One region of the Planococcus kocurii genome, then DNA from elsewhere that is predicted to be linked to it. Evidence: a T-box and tRNA genes for the amino acid it is inferred to sense, from the RefSeq annotation. Region 1 holds a T-box; the other holds one or more tRNA genes.
The links. A T-box is a leader RNA that pairs with one kind of tRNA and senses whether it is charged. The one in region 1 lies ahead of leuS (leucine--tRNA ligase), so its partner is inferred to be a tRNA-Leu.
Positions count from the first base shown of each region.

Region 1 (10,242 bases):
AGTGTTGTATGGCCGAATTATTTCGGTCGGCAATACCTTGGTAGCATAACCGGTATTTCGATGGCCTTTATGGTCGTTGGTTCTGCTCTTGGGCCGTTGCCGTTCGGCTTGTTTTACGATTTCTTTGGCGGCTATAAGGAAGTGTTATGGGTTATTATGATTTTCCCGCTTCTTGGAATTGTGGCAGCTTTACTAGCAAATCCGCCGGAAAAGAAGGAATAGAAAACTAAGCTTAAAAAACGCAGAAAAGAGCAAGTGCTCTTTTCTGCGTTTTTTAAATGATTTCTTATTTTTTCTCAATTGCTAAAAGAAACGGAGGTGAATGTTGCTGGTTGATAAACTCATATTTCAGCACATCAAAAGTTTTTTGCGGAAGTGAGGAAACGAATTCCATAACAGCATCCCGTTCTTCGCTGCCACCTTCGTGTCCACTGTATACGACCACTAACAAAACACCTTTTATTTTCAACAGCTCTAAACATTGTTCGAGAGAAGAAAGTGTACTTTGTGCTTTCGTAATTATGGAGTGATCGCCTTTTGGCAAATAGCCAAGGTTGAAAACAGCAGCAGCAATGGGTTGTGACACATAGTTTTTTATTTTGGCATGGCTGTCGTGAATCAGTTCGACGTGGTCAAACTCTTGGACACGCTCTCGAGTCGCCTGTATTGCTTCTTGTTGTATATCAAAAGCGAAAACTTTTCCGGTTGCTCCAGTTAAACTCGCAAGAAAGTGTGTATCATGTCCGTTGCCAGCAGTGCCGTCAATGACTACGTCTCCAGAAGAGACCGCTTGTTCAAGTAATGATTTTGTAAAAGGCAATACACGTTGTACCGTCATGAAGTCACACTCCCTGTAGCCCGTTTACCTTGCCAACTTTCACGGCGTGCGAGTTCTGCATCGATGCCGTTTAAGACTTCCCATTTGTTTGCGCTCCACATCGGACCAATCATTAAGTCTATCGGGCCATCTCCTGTAATGCGTTGCACGACCATGTCAGGTGGCAACACTTCAAGTTGGTCGGCGACTAAGTGAATGTATTCTTGCTTTTCAAGAAACTCGACCATGCCTTTTTCGTATTGCTTAACCATTGGTGTGCCTTTTAATAAATGCAATAAGTGAATTTTAATGCCTTGAACATCAAGTTTTGCCACTTCACGCGCAGTTTCCATCATCATGTCACGGTCTTCAAGTGGTAAGCCGTTGATGATATGTGTACATACCCGGATGCCGCGCGTGCGTAATTTCGTTACGCCCTCGACATAAGCTTCAAAATCATGTGCACGGTTGACCAAAAGGGCCGTTCGCTCATGAACCGTTTGCAAGCCAAGTTCGACCCATAAATACGTTCGTTCGTTTAATTCGGCTAAATAATCTACGACATCGTCTGGCAAACAGTCCGGACGCGTTGCGATGCTTAACCCGATAACATTTTCTTGCTCAAGTGCCGCTTCAAACTTTTCTTTAATCACCGGTAACGGCGCATGTGTATTGGTATAGGCTTGGAAGTACGCCATGTATTTAGCATCTTTCCATTTGCGATGCATTTTTTCTTTGATTTTATCAAATTGCTTGGGAATCGAGTCCACACGGTCTCCAGCAAAATCACCAGAACCTGCAACGCTGCAAAATGTACAGCCACCGTGTGCCACTGTGCCATCCCGGTTCGGACAATCAAATCCGGCATCTAACGCGATTTTCATGACCTTAAAACCAAAATGATCGCGCAAATGGCGATTCCATGTATAATAACGTTTTCCATCAGATGAAAAAGGAAATTCTGTATTCACTCGTAACAACTCCTTAAACAACATTGTAGCATGCCGTGGAAACGATCAACAATGCTAGTGAAATGTAGTGCTGATATTTATGAATATTGCGTTTAGTGCGATAGTTTGTTTAAATTGGTTATGGAAGCGTTTTACTAATTACTTTTTAGTTGATGAGTCAGAGGAGGCATAATGGAATGAAACCGATTTACAGTTCTGCAAAAGAGGCAGTTGAACAAATTCAAGACGGTGCCACAATTATGGTGGGCGGTTTTGGGTTAGTAGGCATACCTGAACAACTTATTTTAGCACTAGTTGATAAAGGGGTAACCAATCTGACCGTCATTTCTAATAACTGCGGTGTAGACGAATGGGGCCTGGGACTGCTACTTAAAAACAAACAAATAAAAAAAATGATTGGTTCTTATGTGGGTGAAAACAAAGAATTCGAACGTCAAGTATTGTCGGGCGAAATCGAAGTGGAATTGACACCGCAAGGAACACTTGCTGAAAAAATGCGCGCAGGTGGAGCTGGAATTCCAGCATTTTTTACACCAGCTGGGGTTGGTACAACTGTTGCAGAAGGCAAAGAAATTCGCGAATTTGACGGCAAAGAACACGTACTAGAACACGCATTAAGAGCTGACTTTGCTTTGGTGAGAGCACATAAAGCTGATAAGATGGGGAACTTGGTTTACAACAAAACGGCACAAAACTTCAATCCGCTTGCTGCAGCAGCTGGAAAAATTACCATTGCGGAAGTAGAAGAAATCGTGGAAATCGGTGACATCAATCCGAATCACGTTCAAACGCCAAGCATTTATGTACAAGGCTTGCTTCAAGCAGATCAGGAAAAACGGATCGAACGTCTTACAACACGCACTGTTTAAGAAAGGGTGGAGAAATATTGGATAAACAATTGGTCAGAGAACGCATTGCAAAACGCGCTGAAAAAGAAATCAACGATGGCGATTACGTTAACTTAGGAATCGGTATGCCGACTTTGGTAGCGAATTTCATTTCTGATAACAAAAGTGTTGTGCTTCAATCAGAAAATGGACTTTTAGGAATCGGTCCTTATCCGACAGAAGACAATGTAGATCCGGATTTGATCAATGCTGGAAAAGAAACCGTAACGACAATCCCAGGATCGTCTTTCTTTACCAGTGCGGAATCTTTTGCGATGATTCGCGGCGGACATATTGATGTCGCCATTCTTGGTGGAATGGAAGTAGCTGAAAACGGCGACTTAGCCAACTGGATGATTCCTGGTAAAATGATTAAAGGCATGGGCGGAGCGATGGATTTAGTGCATGGTGCCAAAAAAGTCATTGTCATTATGGATCATGTGTCAAAAGACGGGTCTGCTAAAATCAAAAAACAATGTGATTTGCCGTTAACTGGCAAAGGCGTGGTCAACAAAATCATCACAGAGCGTGCAGTGATTGAAGTAACAAAAGATGGTTTAGTGTTGTCAGAGGTATTTGAAGGCTTTACTGTTCAAGATATCATCGATTCTACAGACGCACCGTTGAATACGAAAAACGTCAAAGTTTCTTAAGCTATTGCGAAAAAACAGTGCTTCGTCTAAAATAGAGACAATAACCAATGACAGTGAAGAGGACTAGTAGTTTGTGTGTTTTTGACAGAGAGCCGGCGGTAGGTGCAAGCTGGTAAAATGCGCAAGTGAACTCGCCTTGGAGTCCGTGTATGTGAAACTAAGTAAGATACACCGTTTTCCGCGTTAAGGAATCAAGTTGAGCGAGCAATCGCTAATTTGGGTGGTACCGCGGGAAAATCCCGTCCCTTATTTTTAAGGGACGGGATTTTTTTATTTTGAGGAGGAATCGGAAATGACATTCAATCACAAACTAGTTGAGAAAAAATGGCAAAAATATTGGCAAGATAATAAGACGTTTAAAATGGTGGATGACCCATCAAAACCAAAGTTTTACGCACTAGACATGTTCCCGTATCCATCAGGTGCTGGACTTCACGTAGGACATCCAGAAGGCTATACGGCGACGGACATTTTAAGTCGTGTCAAACGCATGCAAGGGTACAACGTTCTTCACCCAATGGGCTGGGACGCATTTGGTCTGCCGGCAGAGCAATATGCACTGGATACTGGAAATGACCCAGCTGAATTTACAGCTAAAAACATTGAAACCTTTAAACGTCAAATTCAAGAACTTGGATTTTCATATGACTGGGACCGTGAGATTAGCACGACAGATCCGTCTTATTACAAATGGACACAATGGATTTTTATTCAATTGTATAATAAAGGACTGGCGTATGTTGACGAAGTAGCGGTTAACTGGTGCCCAGCACTCGGTACGGTTCTTGCAAATGAAGAAGTCATTGATGGCAAATCAGAACGTGGAGGTCATCCGGTTGAGCGTCGTCCAATGCGCCAATGGGTGTTGCGTATTACAAATTATGCAGATCGTCTTCTTGAAGATTTGGAAGACTTGGATTGGCCAGAAAGCTTGAAAGATATGCAACGCAACTGGATTGGTAAATCAGAAGGCGCAGAACTGGAATTTCAAGTAGCAGACACGGAACATTCTTTCCGCGCATTTACGACACGCCCGGATACGATTTTTGGTGCGACTTATGCGGTACTAGCCCCTGAACATAAATTAGTAGCTGCGATTACAACAGTAGAACAAAAACAGGCTGTTGAAAAATACATTGATGACGTGAAAACGAAAAGTGATTTGGAACGTACTGATTTGGCAAAAGACAAATCAGGTGTTTTCACAGGCGCTTATGCAACAAATCCAGCAAGTGGTGAGAAAATGCCGATTTGGATTGCCGATTATGTATTGGCAACTTATGGAACAGGTGCCATCATGGCGGTTCCTGCTCACGACGAGCGCGATTATGAATTTGCTCAGCAATTCGATTTGCCAATTGTGGAAGTTGTATCAGGTGGCAATATCAAAGAAGAGGCCTATGCTGGCGATGGCGAATTGATCAATTCCGATTTCCTTAATGGATTGAACAAAAAAGAAGCAATCGAAAAAGCCATTGCATGGCTAGTTGACAAGAAAGTCGGCGACAAGAAAATTACGTACCGCTTGCGTGACTGGTTGTTTAGCCGTCAACGTTACTGGGGCGAGCCGATTCCAATTATCCACTGGGAAGACGGCACGATGACACCCGTTGAAGAACAAGATTTGCCATTGATGTTGCCGGTAACGACGGATATTAAGCCAAGTGGAACTGGTGAATCACCGCTTGCTAATATTACGGACTGGGTCAATATTGTTCATCCAGAAACAGGCATGAAAGGGCGCCGCGAAACCAACACGATGCCACAATGGGCAGGAAGCTGCTGGTATTACTTGCGCTTTATCGATCCAACGAATGACGAAATGTTGGCAGACCCAGAACTATTGAAACGCTGGTTGCCGGTCGATGTTTATATCGGCGGTGCAGAGCATGCAGTGCTTCATTTGCTGTATGCCCGTTTCTGGCATAAAGTGCTTTACGATATCGGTGTAGTTTCAACAAAAGAACCTTTCCAGAAATTGTTTAACCAAGGTATGATTCTGGGCGAAGGAAACGAGAAAATGTCGAAATCAAAAGGCAATGTCGTCAACCCCGACCAAATTATCGAAAGCCACGGTGCAGATACATTACGTATGTACGAAATGTTTATGGGGCCACTTGAAGCATCAATTGCTTGGTCGACAAACGGACTAGATGGCTCTCGTCGATTCCTAGACCGCGTTTGGCGCTTATTGATGGATGAAGATCAATTGAGTGCGAAAGTCACGGACACCAACGATGGCAAAATGGAAAAAGTTTATCATCAAACCGTAAAAAAAGTCACGGACGATTTTGAAGGACTCCGTTTTAACACGGCTATTTCACAAATGATGATGTTCATCAATGAAGGCTACAAAGTCGATTCGATTCCGAAAGAATACGTAGAAGGCTTTGTGAAATTACTGTCGCCAATCGCACCTCACGTAGCAGAAGAACTGTGGCAGAAATTGGGTCATGAAGGATCTGTTTCTTACGAAAATTGGCCACAATTCGATGAATCGAAAATGGTCGACGATAAAGTCGAAGTTGTAGTTCAAGTAAACGGCAAAGTAAAAACTAAGCTGACAATCGCTAAAGACAGCTCAAAAGAACAACTAGAAACAGCTGCACTTGCAGACGAACAAGTCCAGAAAGCGACAGAAGGTAAACAAGTACGTAAAGTCATCGTCATTCCAGGGAAATTAGTTAACATCGTAGTAGGCTAACAAAGAAAAGCGGAGTCTTCCGGTAGCTCCGACAAGCTTAAGGCAGACTGGCGAAGTGGCGTTTTGCCACACAGCCGGGCTGACTTAAGACTCGAGGAGCTGGAAGACGAAGTCTGGACAAAGAAAAGCGGAGTCTTCCGGTAGCTCCGACAAGCTTAAGGCAGACTGGCGAAGTGGCGTTTTGCCACACAGCTGGGCTGACTTAAGACTCGAGGAGCTGGAAGACGAAGTCTGGACAAAGAAAAGCGGAGTCTTCCGTTAGCATTTATTAAAACGAATAACAAAAGAGGCAGATCGGAGAAATTCCGGTCTGCCTCTTTTGTGTTGTTACCAGTAGCTTGTTTGTCTGTATGAACTGCTTTGGCCAATTTTGATAGGACATAAGCTTTAGTGTGATTTAATGGTACAAAAAATAGACTAAAGGCTTTTAAGAGAACGAGTGAAAAGCAATCACTTAGAGCAGGTTATTCAAAATAGACACTTCTTATTTGTTTGAAAACTAACTCTTTTTCTTTTTACCAAAAGCACGCCCAATTAACAAGGCGCCGAAAATGATGAGCAGTGGAAGGGAATAGACTAGCAACAGAACATACTCGGTTACATCACCCATAGCGTTTAACCTCCGCCTTCTCATTAACTTTCTTTGGCAAATTGTGCTGCGCTTTGTCCGGCTACGTTGCCTGTGACTAATGCAGACGTGATGTTGTAGCCACCCGTGTAGCCGTGAATGTCTAAAATTTCACCACAGAAATACAATCCAGGTTTCTTTTTAGAAGCCATCGTTTTGGGTTCGATTTCTTTGATCGATACACCGCCACCCGTAACAAACGCTTTTTCAATCGATTGTGTACCGTTAACGAACATTGTGAAAGCGGTTAGCTGTTGAGCCATTGCGCGTACTTTGTCACTTGGCAATTCGGCACCAGTCAGTAATGGATCAATTTCTGCACGGCCCATAAGGAACAGCAACCAACGCTCTTGCGCTAAACTTTTCCAAACATTTTTCAATGATTTTTTGGGTTCGTCTTTCATCATATTGTTTAACAGCTGAAAGGCAGATTCTGCATTTTCATCTGGCAAGGTATTGATACGCATTTCAACTGGGTGACCACCATTTTTTTTCATTTCTTTGACAACGTATTGGCTACAGCGCAAAACTGCAGGACCGCTCAATCCAAAATGCGTAAACAGCATGTCCATTTGATGCGTGACAAGCACCTTGTCTTTTTTGTTTAATACGGTTACAGCGGCATCACGTAAAGCCAAACCTTGAAGCTCGCGACTGACGATAAACGGTTCTTTTGATAAAAGTGGTACTTCAGTTGGATAAAGCTCTGTCACCAAATGACCTGCTTTTTCTGCCCACGGGTAGCCGTCTCCAGTAGAGCCAGTTTGTGGCACGGCTTTGCCTCCAACCGCTACAACCACTGCTTTCGCCGTATATTCTTCACCAGTGTGCAGACGGACACCGGTTACTTTTTCATCGGTCATTAATAATTTTTTCACGGGTGAATCCAATAAAATGGTGACGTTGAGTCGTTCCATTTCTTTAAACATGGCATCTGCTACGTCCTGTGCCCGATTAGAAACGGGAAACATGCGGCCATGGTCTTCTTCTTTTAGGGCCACACCAAGTCCTTCAAAGAAGGAAATAATATCTTCGTTATCGAATACAGAAAAGGGGCTATGAAGAAAACGTCCATTCCCTGGAATGTGTTTAACAATTTCATCGAGTGGCAATCGATTGGTGACGTTGCAACGTCCACCGCCAGATATAATTAATTTTTTTCCTAACTTTTTACCTTTTTCGATCAGCAATACTTTTTGGTTAATCGAAGCTGCGGCAATAGATGCCATTAAGCCGGAGGAACCTCCGCCTATGATTATAACGTCATACATAGAATAAGAACTCGCTTTCGTTTTTCTCTCAAGTATACACGATGCAGCGAAACACGTTGAGTAATTTCTTCTATAGGTGTAAACTATCGTGTAGATTGTTTTTATCACGAACAAGTCAGGAAGTGTAAAATGTCATCATTAATTAAAGGTACAGCCATCTTAACCTTGGGTCTATTTTTATCGAAAATCCTTGGCGTTCTTTATATCATCCCGTTTTATAGCATGGTAGGAAAAGACAATATCGGACTTTATCAATATGCGTATATCCCGTATAACTTGATGCTGGCACTGGCTATTTCCGGTGCACCGATTGCGTTCTCGAAATTTACCGCGAAATACAATTCTCTCGGTGATTATGAAACCGGTAGGCGATTATTAAAGTCAGGTCTTTTGACAATGATGATTACTGGTTTTGTGTCGTTTCTTTTACTTTATATCTTCGCAGAACCACTAGCGCGCATCACCATTTCTGAAGATGAGCTTATTTATTCAGTAGGCGACATTACTGAAGCCATTCGCTGGGTCAGCTTTGCATTAATTGTCGTGCCGTTTATGAGTTTGTGGAGAGGGTTTTTCCAAGGCTATAATTACATGATGCCGACCGCTGTTTCACAGTTAGTGGAGCAAATCGTTCGTATTATTTTCCTATTAGGCGGATCTTATGCAGTAATTTATATCTTCGAAGGTACACCAAAAACGGCGATTCAATTTGCTGTGTTGTCAGCTGCAGTTGGGGCACTTGGTGGTGTTGTGACACTAGCCTATTTCTGGAAAAAGAAAAAGCCTGAATATAATCGTCTGTTAGCGAACTCCGTTGAATCGTACGATGTAAAGTTACGTGATATGTACAAGGAGATTTTGATTTACGCGGTTCCAGTTATTTTCCTAGGAATTGCCAATCCATTATTCCAATTTGTTGATTTGATGACATTTAACCGAGCGATGAGCTCGGGTGGGAATGTCTCTGAAATCGATCTTCTTGGAATTCTAAATTTGACTGCTCATAAGCTAGTCATGATTCCTGTGATGCTCGCAACTGGATTTTCAATGGCATTGATTCCATTGATCACCAAACATTTTACGCGTCGTGAATATCTTCAAGTATCGCGAACACTCGATCAATCAATACAGTTACTACTATTCTTGACATTACCGGCTGTTATCGGTATGACGATGCTGTCTGATGAGTTATACCATGTCTTTTACGAAGTCAGTGATGTTGGATCTGAAATCCTGGCACATTATTTACCAGTAGCAATTTTATTTTCAGCTTTTCCAGTCACTGCTTCTATTTTACAAGGGATTAACAAACAAAAATGGATTATTATCAACTTGTCGATAGGTTTATTATTAAAAGCAGTATTAAATACACCGTTGATCGAACGCTTTGAAACAGACGGTGCTATTGCTGCAACGATTATTGGCTATTTAGTAGCGATTGGTATGAACATGGTGGTCATCGCTAAAACCATGAATTACCGTTCGCAAATGGTTGGAAGACGTGTTATTTTAATCGTCATCTTAAACGTGATTATGGCGGGAGCGGTTTTCTTAGCGATGTCGGGATTAGATCTATTTATAGGCATGGACAATAAATTATTATCAATGTTGCGCTTGCTTTTAGTTGGTGGTGTGGGAATAGTTGTTTATGGTTATCTTGGACTGAAAACAGGACTAGCACAAAAGTTAATGGGGTCAAAAATAACGAAAATTTCTCGGAAATTAGGCTTTTAGGAGTGACACAATGCGCATAGATAAATTCCTTTCGAATATGGGTTTTGGCTCTAGAAAAGAAGTTAAAATCCTACTGAAATCAACTGCAGTGGAAGTGAACGGGGAAATTGTCCGTGATCCAAAAATACATGTAGATGAACAGACAGATCAAGTAGCAGTAGAAGGCGAGGCGGTTGTTTATACTGAGTTTATCTACTTGCTGATGAACAAGCCGCAAGACGTCATCTCTGCAACCGAAGATAAATACGACCAAACGGTAATCGATTTATTGGGAGAACAAGAACAGCATTTCGAGCCGTTTCCAGTTGGGCGACTGGACAAAGATACTGAAGGTTTTTTGTTGCTGACGAATGACGGCAAGTTAGCCCATGAATTATTATCACCCAAAAAGCATGTAGACAAAACTTACTATGCAGTAATTGAAGGACAAGTCACAGAAGAGGATGCAGAAGCATTCAAAAAAGGTGTAGCGCTTGACGATGGTTACGTGACGAAGCCAGCTAGTTTAAATATAATTGAGAGTGGTGCCGAATCTAAAATCGAATTGACGATTACTGAAGGCAAATTCCATCAAGTT
Region 1 is NZ_CP013661.2:502,226-512,467, reverse strand. It holds gene AUO94_RS02565 (MFS transporter) at 1-222, shown strand, start outside; gene mnmM (tRNA 5-(aminomethyl)-2-thiouridylate-methyltransferase MnmM) at 287-838, opposite strand; gene mnmL (tRNA modification radical SAM protein MnmL/YtqA) at 835-1,812, opposite strand; gene AUO94_RS02550 (CoA transferase subunit A) at 1,965-2,657, shown strand; gene AUO94_RS02545 (3-oxoacid CoA-transferase subunit B) at 2,675-3,328, shown strand; T-box leader at 3,373-3,578, shown strand; gene leuS (leucine--tRNA ligase) at 3,621-6,032, shown strand; gene AUO94_RS02535 (BaiN/RdsA family NAD(P)/FAD-dependent oxidoreductase) at 6,666-7,931, opposite strand; gene AUO94_RS02530 (putative polysaccharide biosynthesis protein) at 8,061-9,665, shown strand; gene AUO94_RS02525 (pseudouridine synthase) at 9,676-10,242, shown strand, end outside.

Region 2 (10,242 bases), 1.2 Mb from region 1:
CCACGGTGAATACGTTCCCGGGCCTTGTACACACCGCCCGTCACACCACGAGAGTTTGTAACACCCGAAGTCGGTGAGGTAACCCTTGTGGAGCCAGCCGCCGAAGGTGGGACAGATGATTGGGGTGAAGTCGTAACAAGGTAGCCGTATCGGAAGGTGCGGCTGGATCACCTCCTTTCTAAGGATAAATTCGGAACCGAGCTTGGCTCGGGGTTGACGTTTTGCGTTCAGTTTTGAAGGTTCACCTTCAGGCGGCAACGCCTTTTTTTGTGACTTTCACTCTTGTTCTTTGAAAACTGGATAAAACGACATTGAAACAAATGCAAGTAATTCAAGTACGCGTGACGATTTCGTCACAACTTTTTAATTAACCAGTGGTTAAGTTAGAAAGGGCGCACGGTGGATGCCTTGGCACTAGGAGCCGAAGAAGGACGGCACTAACACCGATATGCTTCGGGGAGCTGTAAGTGAGCTGTGATCCGGAGATTTCCGAATGGGGGAACCCACTGCCTTTAATCGGGTAGTATCCATGTGTGAATCTATAGCACATGAGAAGGCAGACCCAGGGAACTGAAACATCTAAGTACCTGGAGGAAGAGAAAGCAAATGCGATTCCCTGAGTAGCGGCGAGCGAAACGGGATCAGCCCAAACCAAGAGGCTTGCCTCTTGGGGTTGTAGGACACTCTATACGGAGTTACAAAAGATAGGATTAGGCGAAGCGACCTGGAACGGTCCGCCGCAGCGGGTAACAGCCCCGTAGCCGAAAACCCTATCCCTCCAGAGTGGATCCTGAGTACGGCGGAACACGTGAAATTCCGTCGGAATCTGGGAGGACCATCTCCCAAGGCTAAATACTTCCTAGTGACCGATAGTGAACCAGTACCGTGAGGGAAAGGTGAAAAGCACCCCGGAAGGGGAGTGAAATAGATCCTGAAACCGTGTGCCTACAAGTAGTCAAAGCCCGTTAATGGGTGATGGCGTGCCTTTTGTAGAATGAACCGGCGAGTTACGATTGCATGCAAGGTTAAGCTGAGAAGGCGGAGCCGCAGCGAAAGCGAGTCTGAATAGGGCGACAGAGTATGCAGTTGTAGACCCGAAACCAGGTGATCTACCCATGTCCAGGGTGAAGGTAAGGTAACACTTACTGGAGGCCCGAACCCACGCACGTTGAAAAGTGCGGGGATGAGGTGTGGGTAGCGGAGAAATTCCAATCGAACCTGGAGATAGCTGGTTCTCTCCGAAATAGCTTTAGGGCTAGCCTCAAGATTGAGAATCCTGGAGGTAGAGCACTGTTTGGACTAGGGGCCCATCCCGGGTTACCGAATTCAGACAAACTCCGAATGCCAGTGATTTATGCTTGGGAGTCAGACTGCGAGTGATAAGATCCGTAGTCAAGAGGGAAACAGCCCAGACCACCAGCTAAGGTCCCCAAATATCCGTTAAGTGGAAAAGGATGTGGCGTTGCTTAGACAACCAGGATGTTGGCTTAGAAGCAGCCATCATTTAAAGAGTGCGTAATAGCTCACTGGTCGAGTGACACTGCGCCGAAAATGTACCGGGGCTAAACGGATTACCGAAGCTGTGGATGGATCTCGTTAGAGATCCGTGGTAGGAGAGCGTTCTAAGGGCGTTGAAGTCAGACCGGAAGGACTGGTGGAGCGCTTAGAAGTGAGAATGCCGGTATGAGTAACGAAAGACGGGTGAGAATCCCGTCCACCGAATGCCTAAGGTTTCCTGAGGAAGGCTCGTCCGCTCAGGGTTAGTCGGGACCTAAGTCGAGGCCGATAGGCGTAGACGATGGACAACAGGTTGATATTCCTGTACCACCTCCCCGCCGTTTGAGCAATGGGGGGACGCAGAAGGATAAGGAGAGCGTGCCGTTGGTTGTGCACGTCCAAGCAGTGAGGCGTGAAATGAGGCAAATCCCATTTCTGATACGTTGAGCTGTGACGGCAAGAGGGTTTACCCTTGAGTCCCTGATTTCACACTGCCAAGAAAAGCCTCTAGCGAGGCGGGAGGTGCCCGTACCGCAAACCGACACAGGTAGGCGAGAAGAGAATTCTAAGGTGAGCGAGTGAACTCTCGTTAAGGAACTCGGCAAAATGACCCCGTAACTTCGGGAGAAGGGGTGCTCTGGTAGGGTGAATAGCCCGAGAGAGCCGCAGTGAATAGGCCCAGGCGACTGTTTAGCAAAAACACAGGTCTCTGCAAAACCGTAAGGTGACGTATAGGGGCTGACGCCTGCCCGGTGCTGGAAGGTTAAGAGGAGTGCTTAGCGCAAGCGAAGGTGCGAATTGAAGCCCCAGTAAACGGCGGCCGTAACTATAACGGTCCTAAGGTAGCGAAATTCCTTGTCGGGTAAGTTCCGACCCGCACGAAAGGCGTAACGATCTGGGCACTGTCTCAACGAGAGACTCGGTGAAATTATAGTACCTGTGAAGATGCAGGTTACCCGCGACAGGACGGAAAGACCCCGTGGAGCTTTACTGTAGCCTGATATTGAATTTTGGTGCAACTTGTACAGGATAGGTAGGAGCCTGAGATTCCGGAGCGCTAGCTTCGGAGGAGGCGTCAGTGGGATACTACCCTGGTTGTATTGAAATTCTAACCCACAAGCCTGATCGGCTTGGGAGACAGTGTCAGGCGGGCAGTTTGACTGGGGCGGTCGCCTCCTAAAGAGTAACGGAGGCGCCCAAAGGTTCCCTCAGAATGGTTGGAAATCATTCGTAGAGTGTAAAGGCAGAAGGGAGCTTGACTGCGAGACGTACAGGTCGAGCAGGGTCGAAAGACGGGCTTAGTGATCCGGTGGTTCCGCATGGAAGGGCCATCGCTCAACGGATAAAAGCTACCCCGGGGATAACAGGCTTATCTCCCCCAAGAGTCCACATCGACGGGGAGGTTTGGCACCTCGATGTCGGCTCATCGCATCCTGGGGCTGTAGTCGGTCCCAAGGGTTGGGCTGTTCGCCCATTAAAGCGGTACGCGAGCTGGGTTCAGAACGTCGTGAGACAGTTCGGTCCCTATCCGTCGCGGGCGCAGGAAATTTGAGAGGAGCTGTCCTTAGTACGAGAGGACCGGGATGGACACACCGCTGGTGTACCAGTTGTTCTGCCAAGGGCATCGCTGGGTAGCTATGTGTGGCCGGGATAAGTGCTGAAAGCATCTAAGCACGAAGCCCCCCTCAAGATGAGATTTCCCATTGCGCAAGCAAGTAAGATCCCTCAAAGACGATGAGGTAGATAGGTTCGAGGTGGAAGCGTAGCGATACGTGCAGCTGACGAATACTAATCGATCGAGGACTTAACCAACACACTGTATGCGAAAAACTTGCTTGTTTCACCCGTCGTTTATCCAGTTTTGAAAGAATAAGCCCAAGTTTTTGTAAAAAAAGCTTGAAAAAACCAGTACTACTGGTATAATAAATCTTGTCTTTCAAAACCAAATAGTCCAGTGATGATGGCAAAGAGGCCACACCCGTTCCCATCCCGAACACGGCAGTTAAGCTCTTTTGCGCCGATGGTAGTTGGGGGTTTCCCCCTGTGAGAGTAGGACGTCGCTGGGCAATATATATCGGAGGATTAGCTCAGCTGGGAGAGCATCTGCCTTACAAGCAGAGGGTCGGCGGTTCGATCCCGTCATCCTCCACCATTTATTTCTTTTGCCGGAGTAGCTCAGTTGGTAGAGCAACTGACTTGTAATCAGTAGGTCGAGGGTTCGACTCCTTTCTCCGGCACCACTTTTTCGAGCCATTAGCTCAGCTGGTAGAGCATCTGACTTTTAATCAGAGGGTCGAAGGTTCGAATCCTTCATGGCTCACCATTTTAATTTTATATTGCCACGCGGGTGTGGCGGAACTGGCAGACGCACTAGACTTAGGATCTAGCGCCTTCGGGCGTGGGGGTTCGACTCCCTTCACCCGCACCATTTTTGCGGAAGTAGTTCAGTGGTAGAACGCCACCTTGCCAAGGTGGAGGTCGCGAGTTCGAACCTCGTCTTCCGCTCCATATTTATTTGCACGTGATACCGACCCTTAGCCGGGGTGGCGGAACTGGCAGACGCACAGGACTTAAAATCCTGCGGTAGGTGACTACCGTACCGGTTCGATTCCGGTCCTCGGCACCATCTTTTCACGAAATAGTGAATAGCATCATATGCGCCCGTAGCTCAATTGGATAGAGTACTTGACTACGAATCAAGCGGTTAGAGGTTCGAGTCCTCTCGGGCGCACCATATTTTTATACTCAGCAACTCAAGTTCGGGAAGTAGCTCAGCTTGGTAGAGCACTTGGTTTGGGACCAAGGGGTCGCAGGTTCGAATCCTGTCTTCCCGACCAAACAATGGGGCCTTAGCTCAGCTGGGAGAGCGCCTGCCTTGCACGCAGGAGGTCAGCGGTTCGATCCCGCTAGGCTCCACCAATTATTTAACTTTGAACCTTGAAAACTGAACAGCAAAACGTCAACGAAAGACGTCACGAGCACTTCGGTGCGAGAACGGCTTTTGCGAAGTTTGCCTTATGGCAATCAGAGCAAAGTTGTTTTCCTTCTCGGTGTTCGTGACGACAACTTACTGATCAGCATCACGCAGATCAAAGCGAATCGTGCGTCTTCGGACGGCGATACGCCAGCAGTATTGAGCAATCAACACTACTCTATAATGGAGAGTTTGATCCTGGCTCAGGACGAACGCTGGCGGCGTGCCTAATACATGCAAGTCGAGCGGAACTTTGGGAGCTTGCTCCCATTGTTTAGCGGCGGACGGGTGAGTAACACGTGGGCAACCTGCCCTGCAGATCGGGATAACTCCGGGAAACCGGTGCTAATACCGAATAGTTTGCGGCCTCTCCTGAGGCTGCACGGAAAGACGGTTTCGGCTGTCACTGCAGGATGGGCCCGCGGCGCATTAGCTAGTTGGTGGGGTAATGGCCTACCAAGGCGACGATGCGTAGCCGACCTGAGAGGGTGATCGGCCACACTGGGACTGAGACACGGCCCAGACTCCTACGGGAGGCAGCAGTAGGGAATCTTCCGCAATGGACGAAAGTCTGACGGAGCAACGCCGCGTGAGTGACGAAGGTTTTCGGATCGTAAAACTCTGTTGTGAGGGAAGAACAAGTACCAAGTAACTACTGGTACCTTGACGGTACCTCACCAGAAAGCCACGGCTAACTACGTGCCAGCAGCCGCGGTAATACGTAGGTGGCAAGCGTTGTCCGGAATTATTGGGCGTAAAGCGCGCGCAGGCGGTTCCTTAAGTCCGATGTGAAAGCCCACGGCTCAACCGTGGAGGGTCATTGGAAACTGGGGAACTTGAGTGCAGAAGAGGAAAGTGGAATTCCATGTGTAGCGGTGAAATGCGTAGAGATGTGGAGGAACACCAGTGGCGAAGGCGACTTTCTGGTCTGTAACTGACGCTGAGGCGCGAAAGCGTGGGGAGCAAACAGGATTAGATACCCTGGTAGTCCACGCCGTAAACGATGAGTGCTAAGTGTTAGGGGGTTTCCGCCCCTTAGTGCTGCAGCTAACGCATTAAGCACTCCGCCTGGGGAGTACGGCCGCAAGGCTGAAACTCAAAGGAATTGACGGGGGCCCGCACAAGCGGTGGAGCATGTGGTTTAATTCGAAGCAACGCGAAGAACCTTACCAGGTCTTGACATCCCACTGACCGGTGTAGAGATACACTTTTCCCTTCGGGGACAGTGGTGACAGGTGGTGCATGGTTGTCGTCAGCTCGTGTCGTGAGATGTTGGGTTAAGTCCCGCAACGAGCGCAACCCTTGATCTTAGTTGCCAGCATTCAGTTGGGCACTCTAAGGTGACTGCCGGTGACAAACCGGAGGAAGGTGGGGATGACGTCAAATCATCATGCCCCTTATGACCTGGGCTACACACGTGCTACAATGGACGGTACAAAGGGCTGCAACCCCGCGAGGGCAAGCCAATCCCAGAAAACCGTTCTCAGTTCGGATTGCAGGCTGCAACTCGCCTGCATGAAGCCGGAATCGCTAGTAATCGTGGATCAGCATGCCACGGTGAATACGTTCCCGGGCCTTGTACACACCGCCCGTCACACCACGAGAGTTTGTAACACCCGAAGTCGGTGAGGTAACCCTTGTGGAGCCAGCCGCCGAAGGTGGGACAGATGATTGGGGTGAAGTCGTAACAAGGTAGCCGTATCGGAAGGTGCGGCTGGATCACCTCCTTTCTAAGGATAAATTCGGAACCGAGCTTGGCTCGGGGTTGACGTTTTGCGTTCAGTTTTGAAGGTTCATTTTTAATGGCGACATTGAATTGATCTTCTATCAGTATTACAATTATACTCAAGAGGGCCTATAGCTCAGCTGGTTAGAGCGCACGCCTGATAAGCGTGAGGTCGATGGTTCGAGTCCATTTAGGCCCACCATTCTTCTTGGGGCCTTAGCTCAGCTGGGAGAGCGCCTGCCTTGCACGCAGGAGGTCAGCGGTTCGATCCCGCTAGGCTCCACCAATCATTTTGCAAGTAGAAATGATGACTTTGTTCTTTGAAAACTGGATAAAACGACATTGAAACAAATGCAAGTAATTCAAGTACGCGTGACGATTTCGTCACAACTTTTTAATTAACCATTGGTTAAGTTAGAAAGGGCGCACGGTGGATGCCTTGGCACTAGGAGCCGAAGAAGGACGGCACTAACACCGATATGCTTCGGGGAGCTGTAAGTGAGCTGTGATCCGGAGATTTCCGAATGGGGGAACCCACTGCCTTTAATCGGGTAGTATCCATGTGTGAATCTATAGCACATGAGAAGGCAGACCCAGGGAACTGAAACATCTAAGTACCTGGAGGAAGAGAAAGCAAATGCGATTCCCTGAGTAGCGGCGAGCGAAACGGGATCAGCCCAAACCAAGAGGCTTGCCTCTTGGGGTTGTAGGACACTCTATACGGAGTTACAAAAGATAGGATTAGGCGAAGCGACCTGGAACGGTCCGCCGCAGCGGGTAACAGCCCCGTAGCCGAAAACCCTATCCCTCCAGAGTGGATCCTGAGTACGGCGGAACACGTGAAATTCCGTCGGAATCTGGGAGGACCATCTCCCAAGGCTAAATACTTCCTAGTGACCGATAGTGAACCAGTACCGTGAGGGAAAGGTGAAAAGCACCCCGGAAGGGGAGTGAAATAGATCCTGAAACCGTGTGCCTACAAGTAGTCAAAGCCCGTTAATGGGTGATGGCGTGCCTTTTGTAGAATGAACCGGCGAGTTACGATTGCATGCAAGGTTAAGCTGAGAAGGCGGAGCCGCAGCGAAAGCGAGTCTGAATAGGGCGACAGAGTATGCAGTTGTAGACCCGAAACCAGGTGATCTACCCATGTCCAGGGTGAAGGTAAGGTAACACTTACTGGAGGCCCGAACCCACGCACGTTGAAAAGTGCGGGGATGAGGTGTGGGTAGCGGAGAAATTCCAATCGAACCTGGAGATAGCTGGTTCTCTCCGAAATAGCTTTAGGGCTAGCCTCAAGATTGAGAATCCTGGAGGTAGAGCACTGTTTGGACTAGGGGCCCATCCCGGGTTACCGAATTCAGACAAACTCCGAATGCCAGTGATTTATGCTTGGGAGTCAGACTGCGAGTGATAAGATCCGTAGTCAAGAGGGAAACAGCCCAGACCACCAGCTAAGGTCCCCAAATATCCGTTAAGTGGAAAAGGATGTGGCGTTGCTTAGACAACCAGGATGTTGGCTTAGAAGCAGCCATCATTTAAAGAGTGCGTAATAGCTCACTGGTCGAGTGACACTGCGCCGAAAATGTACCGGGGCTAAACGGATTACCGAAGCTGTGGATGGATCTCGTTAGAGATCCGTGGTAGGAGAGCGTTCTAAGGGCGTTGAAGTCAGACCGGAAGGACTGGTGGAGCGCTTAGAAGTGAGAATGCCGGTATGAGTAACGAAAGACGGGTGAGAATCCCGTCCACCGAATGCCTAAGGTTTCCTGAGGAAGGCTCGTCCGCTCAGGGTTAGTCGGGACCTAAGTCGAGGCCGATAGGCGTAGACGATGGACAACAGGTTGATATTCCTGTACCACCTCCCCGCCGTTTGAGCAATGGGGGGACGCAGAAGGATAAGGAGAGCGTGCCGTTGGTTGTGCACGTCCAAGCAGTGAGGCGTGAAATGAGGCAAATCCCATTTCTAATACGTTGAGCTGTGACGGCAAGAGGGTTTACCCTTGAGTCCCTGATTTCACACTGCCAAGAAAAGCCTCTAGCGAGGCGGGAGGTGCCCGTACCGCAAACCGACACAGGTAGGCGAGAAGAGAATTCTAAGGTGAGCGAGTGAACTCTCGTTAAGGAACTCGGCAAAATGACCCCGTAACTTCGGGAGAAGGGGTGCTCTGGTAGGGTGAATAGCCCGAGAGAGCCGCAGTGAATAGGCCCAGGCGACTGTTTAGCAAAAACACAGGTCTCTGCAAAACCGTAAGGTGACGTATAGGGGCTGACGCCTGCCCGGTGCTGGAAGGTTAAGAGGAGTGCTTAGCGCAAGCGAAGGTGCGAATTGAAGCCCCAGTAAACGGCGGCCGTAACTATAACGGTCCTAAGGTAGCGAAATTCCTTGTCGGGTAAGTTCCGACCCGCACGAAAGGCGTAACGATCTGGGCACTGTCTCAACGAGAGACTCGGTGAAATTATAGTACCTGTGAAGATGCAGGTTACCCGCGACAGGACGGAAAGACCCCGTGGAGCTTTACTGTAGCCTGATATTGAATTTTGGTGCAACTTGTACAGGATAGGTAGGAGCCTGAGATTCCGGAGCGCTAGCTTCGGAGGAGGCGTCAGTGGGATACTACCCTGGTTGTATTGAAATTCTAACCCACAAGCCTGATCGGCTTGGGAGACAGTGTCAGGCGGGCAGTTTGACTGGGGCGGTCGCCTCCTAAAGAGTAACGGAGGCGCCCAAAGGTTCCCTCAGAATGGTTGGAAATCATTCGTAGAGTGTAAAGGCAGAAGGGAGCTTGACTGCGAGACGTACAGGTCGAGCAGGGTCGAAAGACGGGCTTAGTGATCCGGTGGTTCCGCATGGAAGGGCCATCGCTCAACGGATAAAAGCTACCCCGGGGATAACAGGCTTATCTCCCCCAAGAGTCCACATCGACGGGGAGGTTTGGCACCTCGATGTCGGCTCATCGCATCCTGGGGCTGTAGTCGGTCCCAAGGGTTGGGCTGTTCGCCCATTAAAGCGGTACGCGAGCTGGGTTCAGAACGTCGTGAGACAGTTCGGTCCCTATCCGTCGCGGGCGCAGGAAATTTGAGAGGAGCTGTCCTTAGTACGAGAGGACCGGGATGGACACACCGCTGGTGTACCAGTTGTTCTGCCAAGGGCATCGCTGGGTAGCTATGTGTGGCCGGGATAAGTGCTGAAAGCATCTAAGCACGAAGCCCCCCTCAAGATGAGATTTCCCATTGCGCAAGCAAGTAAGATCCCTCAAAGACGATGAGGTAGATAGGTTCGAGGTGGAAGCGTAGCGATACGTGCAGCTGACGAATACTAATCGATCGAGGACTTAACCAACACATTGTATGCGAAAAACTTGCTTGTTTCACCTGTCGTTTATCCAGTTTTGAAAGAATAAGCCCAAGTTTTTGTAAAAAAAGCTTGAAAAAAACCAGTACCACTGGTATAATAAACCTTGTCTTTCAAAACCAAATAGTCCAGTGATGATGGCAAAGAGGCCACACCCGTTCCCATCCCGAACACGGCAGTTAAGCTCTTTTGCGCTGATGGTAGTTGGGGGTTTCCCCCTGTGAGAGTAAGACGTCGCTGGGCACATGAAAAAAAGTCGTTACCGATTTCGGTAACGGCTTTTTTGTATGGAAAAAATTAGAGCGCGATAAAAAATGGTAGTTGATAAGTTAAGTATGTTTATTGAAGAAAATGAAGAATGATGCCTTCATCTTTATTGGGTCTACTGATAGTACTTCAATAAGAAATGTAGCTGATATTTCGAAATAGAACAGTGACTAAAGAGTCTTGAAGCTGAATTGCTTCAAGGGTTTTTTAAAAATTGATTCCGTTAGTCAGTCATCGTAGAAATGATTAATCCATCTGCCTGCAATCCATCTTTACAAAGGAGTTCATTGGAATGTTCATTCAAGGCGCGCTGGGAAGGCGGGCCAATATCCGCAAAATAAATCGATATGTCGTACCGGTCGCACTATGGTTCCAATTGGAAAATTCCTTGCCACAATCAAACTTGATGGAATTAAACAAATTTCT
Region 2 is NZ_CP013661.2:1,664,567-1,674,808, reverse strand. It holds rRNA gene AUO94_RS08375 (16S ribosomal RNA) at 1-178, shown strand, start outside; rRNA gene AUO94_RS08370 (23S ribosomal RNA) at 377-3,309, shown strand; rRNA gene rrf (5S ribosomal RNA) at 3,448-3,563, shown strand; tRNA gene AUO94_RS08360 (tRNA-Val) at 3,574-3,649, shown strand; tRNA gene AUO94_RS08355 (tRNA-Thr) at 3,662-3,737, shown strand; tRNA gene AUO94_RS08350 (tRNA-Lys) at 3,745-3,820, shown strand; tRNA gene AUO94_RS08345 (tRNA-Leu) at 3,841-3,925, shown strand; tRNA gene AUO94_RS08340 (tRNA-Gly) at 3,931-4,005, shown strand; tRNA gene AUO94_RS08335 (tRNA-Leu) at 4,035-4,123, shown strand; tRNA gene AUO94_RS08330 (tRNA-Arg) at 4,155-4,231, shown strand; tRNA gene AUO94_RS08325 (tRNA-Pro) at 4,258-4,334, shown strand; tRNA gene AUO94_RS08320 (tRNA-Ala) at 4,341-4,416, shown strand; rRNA gene AUO94_RS08315 (16S ribosomal RNA) at 4,652-6,201, shown strand; tRNA gene AUO94_RS08310 (tRNA-Ile) at 6,323-6,399, shown strand; tRNA gene AUO94_RS08305 (tRNA-Ala) at 6,408-6,483, shown strand; gene AUO94_RS17695 (hypothetical protein) at 6,454-6,585, opposite strand; rRNA gene AUO94_RS08300 (23S ribosomal RNA) at 6,605-9,537, shown strand; rRNA gene rrf (5S ribosomal RNA) at 9,677-9,792, shown strand; gene AUO94_RS17795 (hypothetical protein) at 10,109-10,242, shown strand, end outside.
Region 2: it encodes a tRNA-Leu, which carries the amino acid that the T-box ahead of leuS (leucine--tRNA ligase) is inferred to sense. The anticodon was not compared.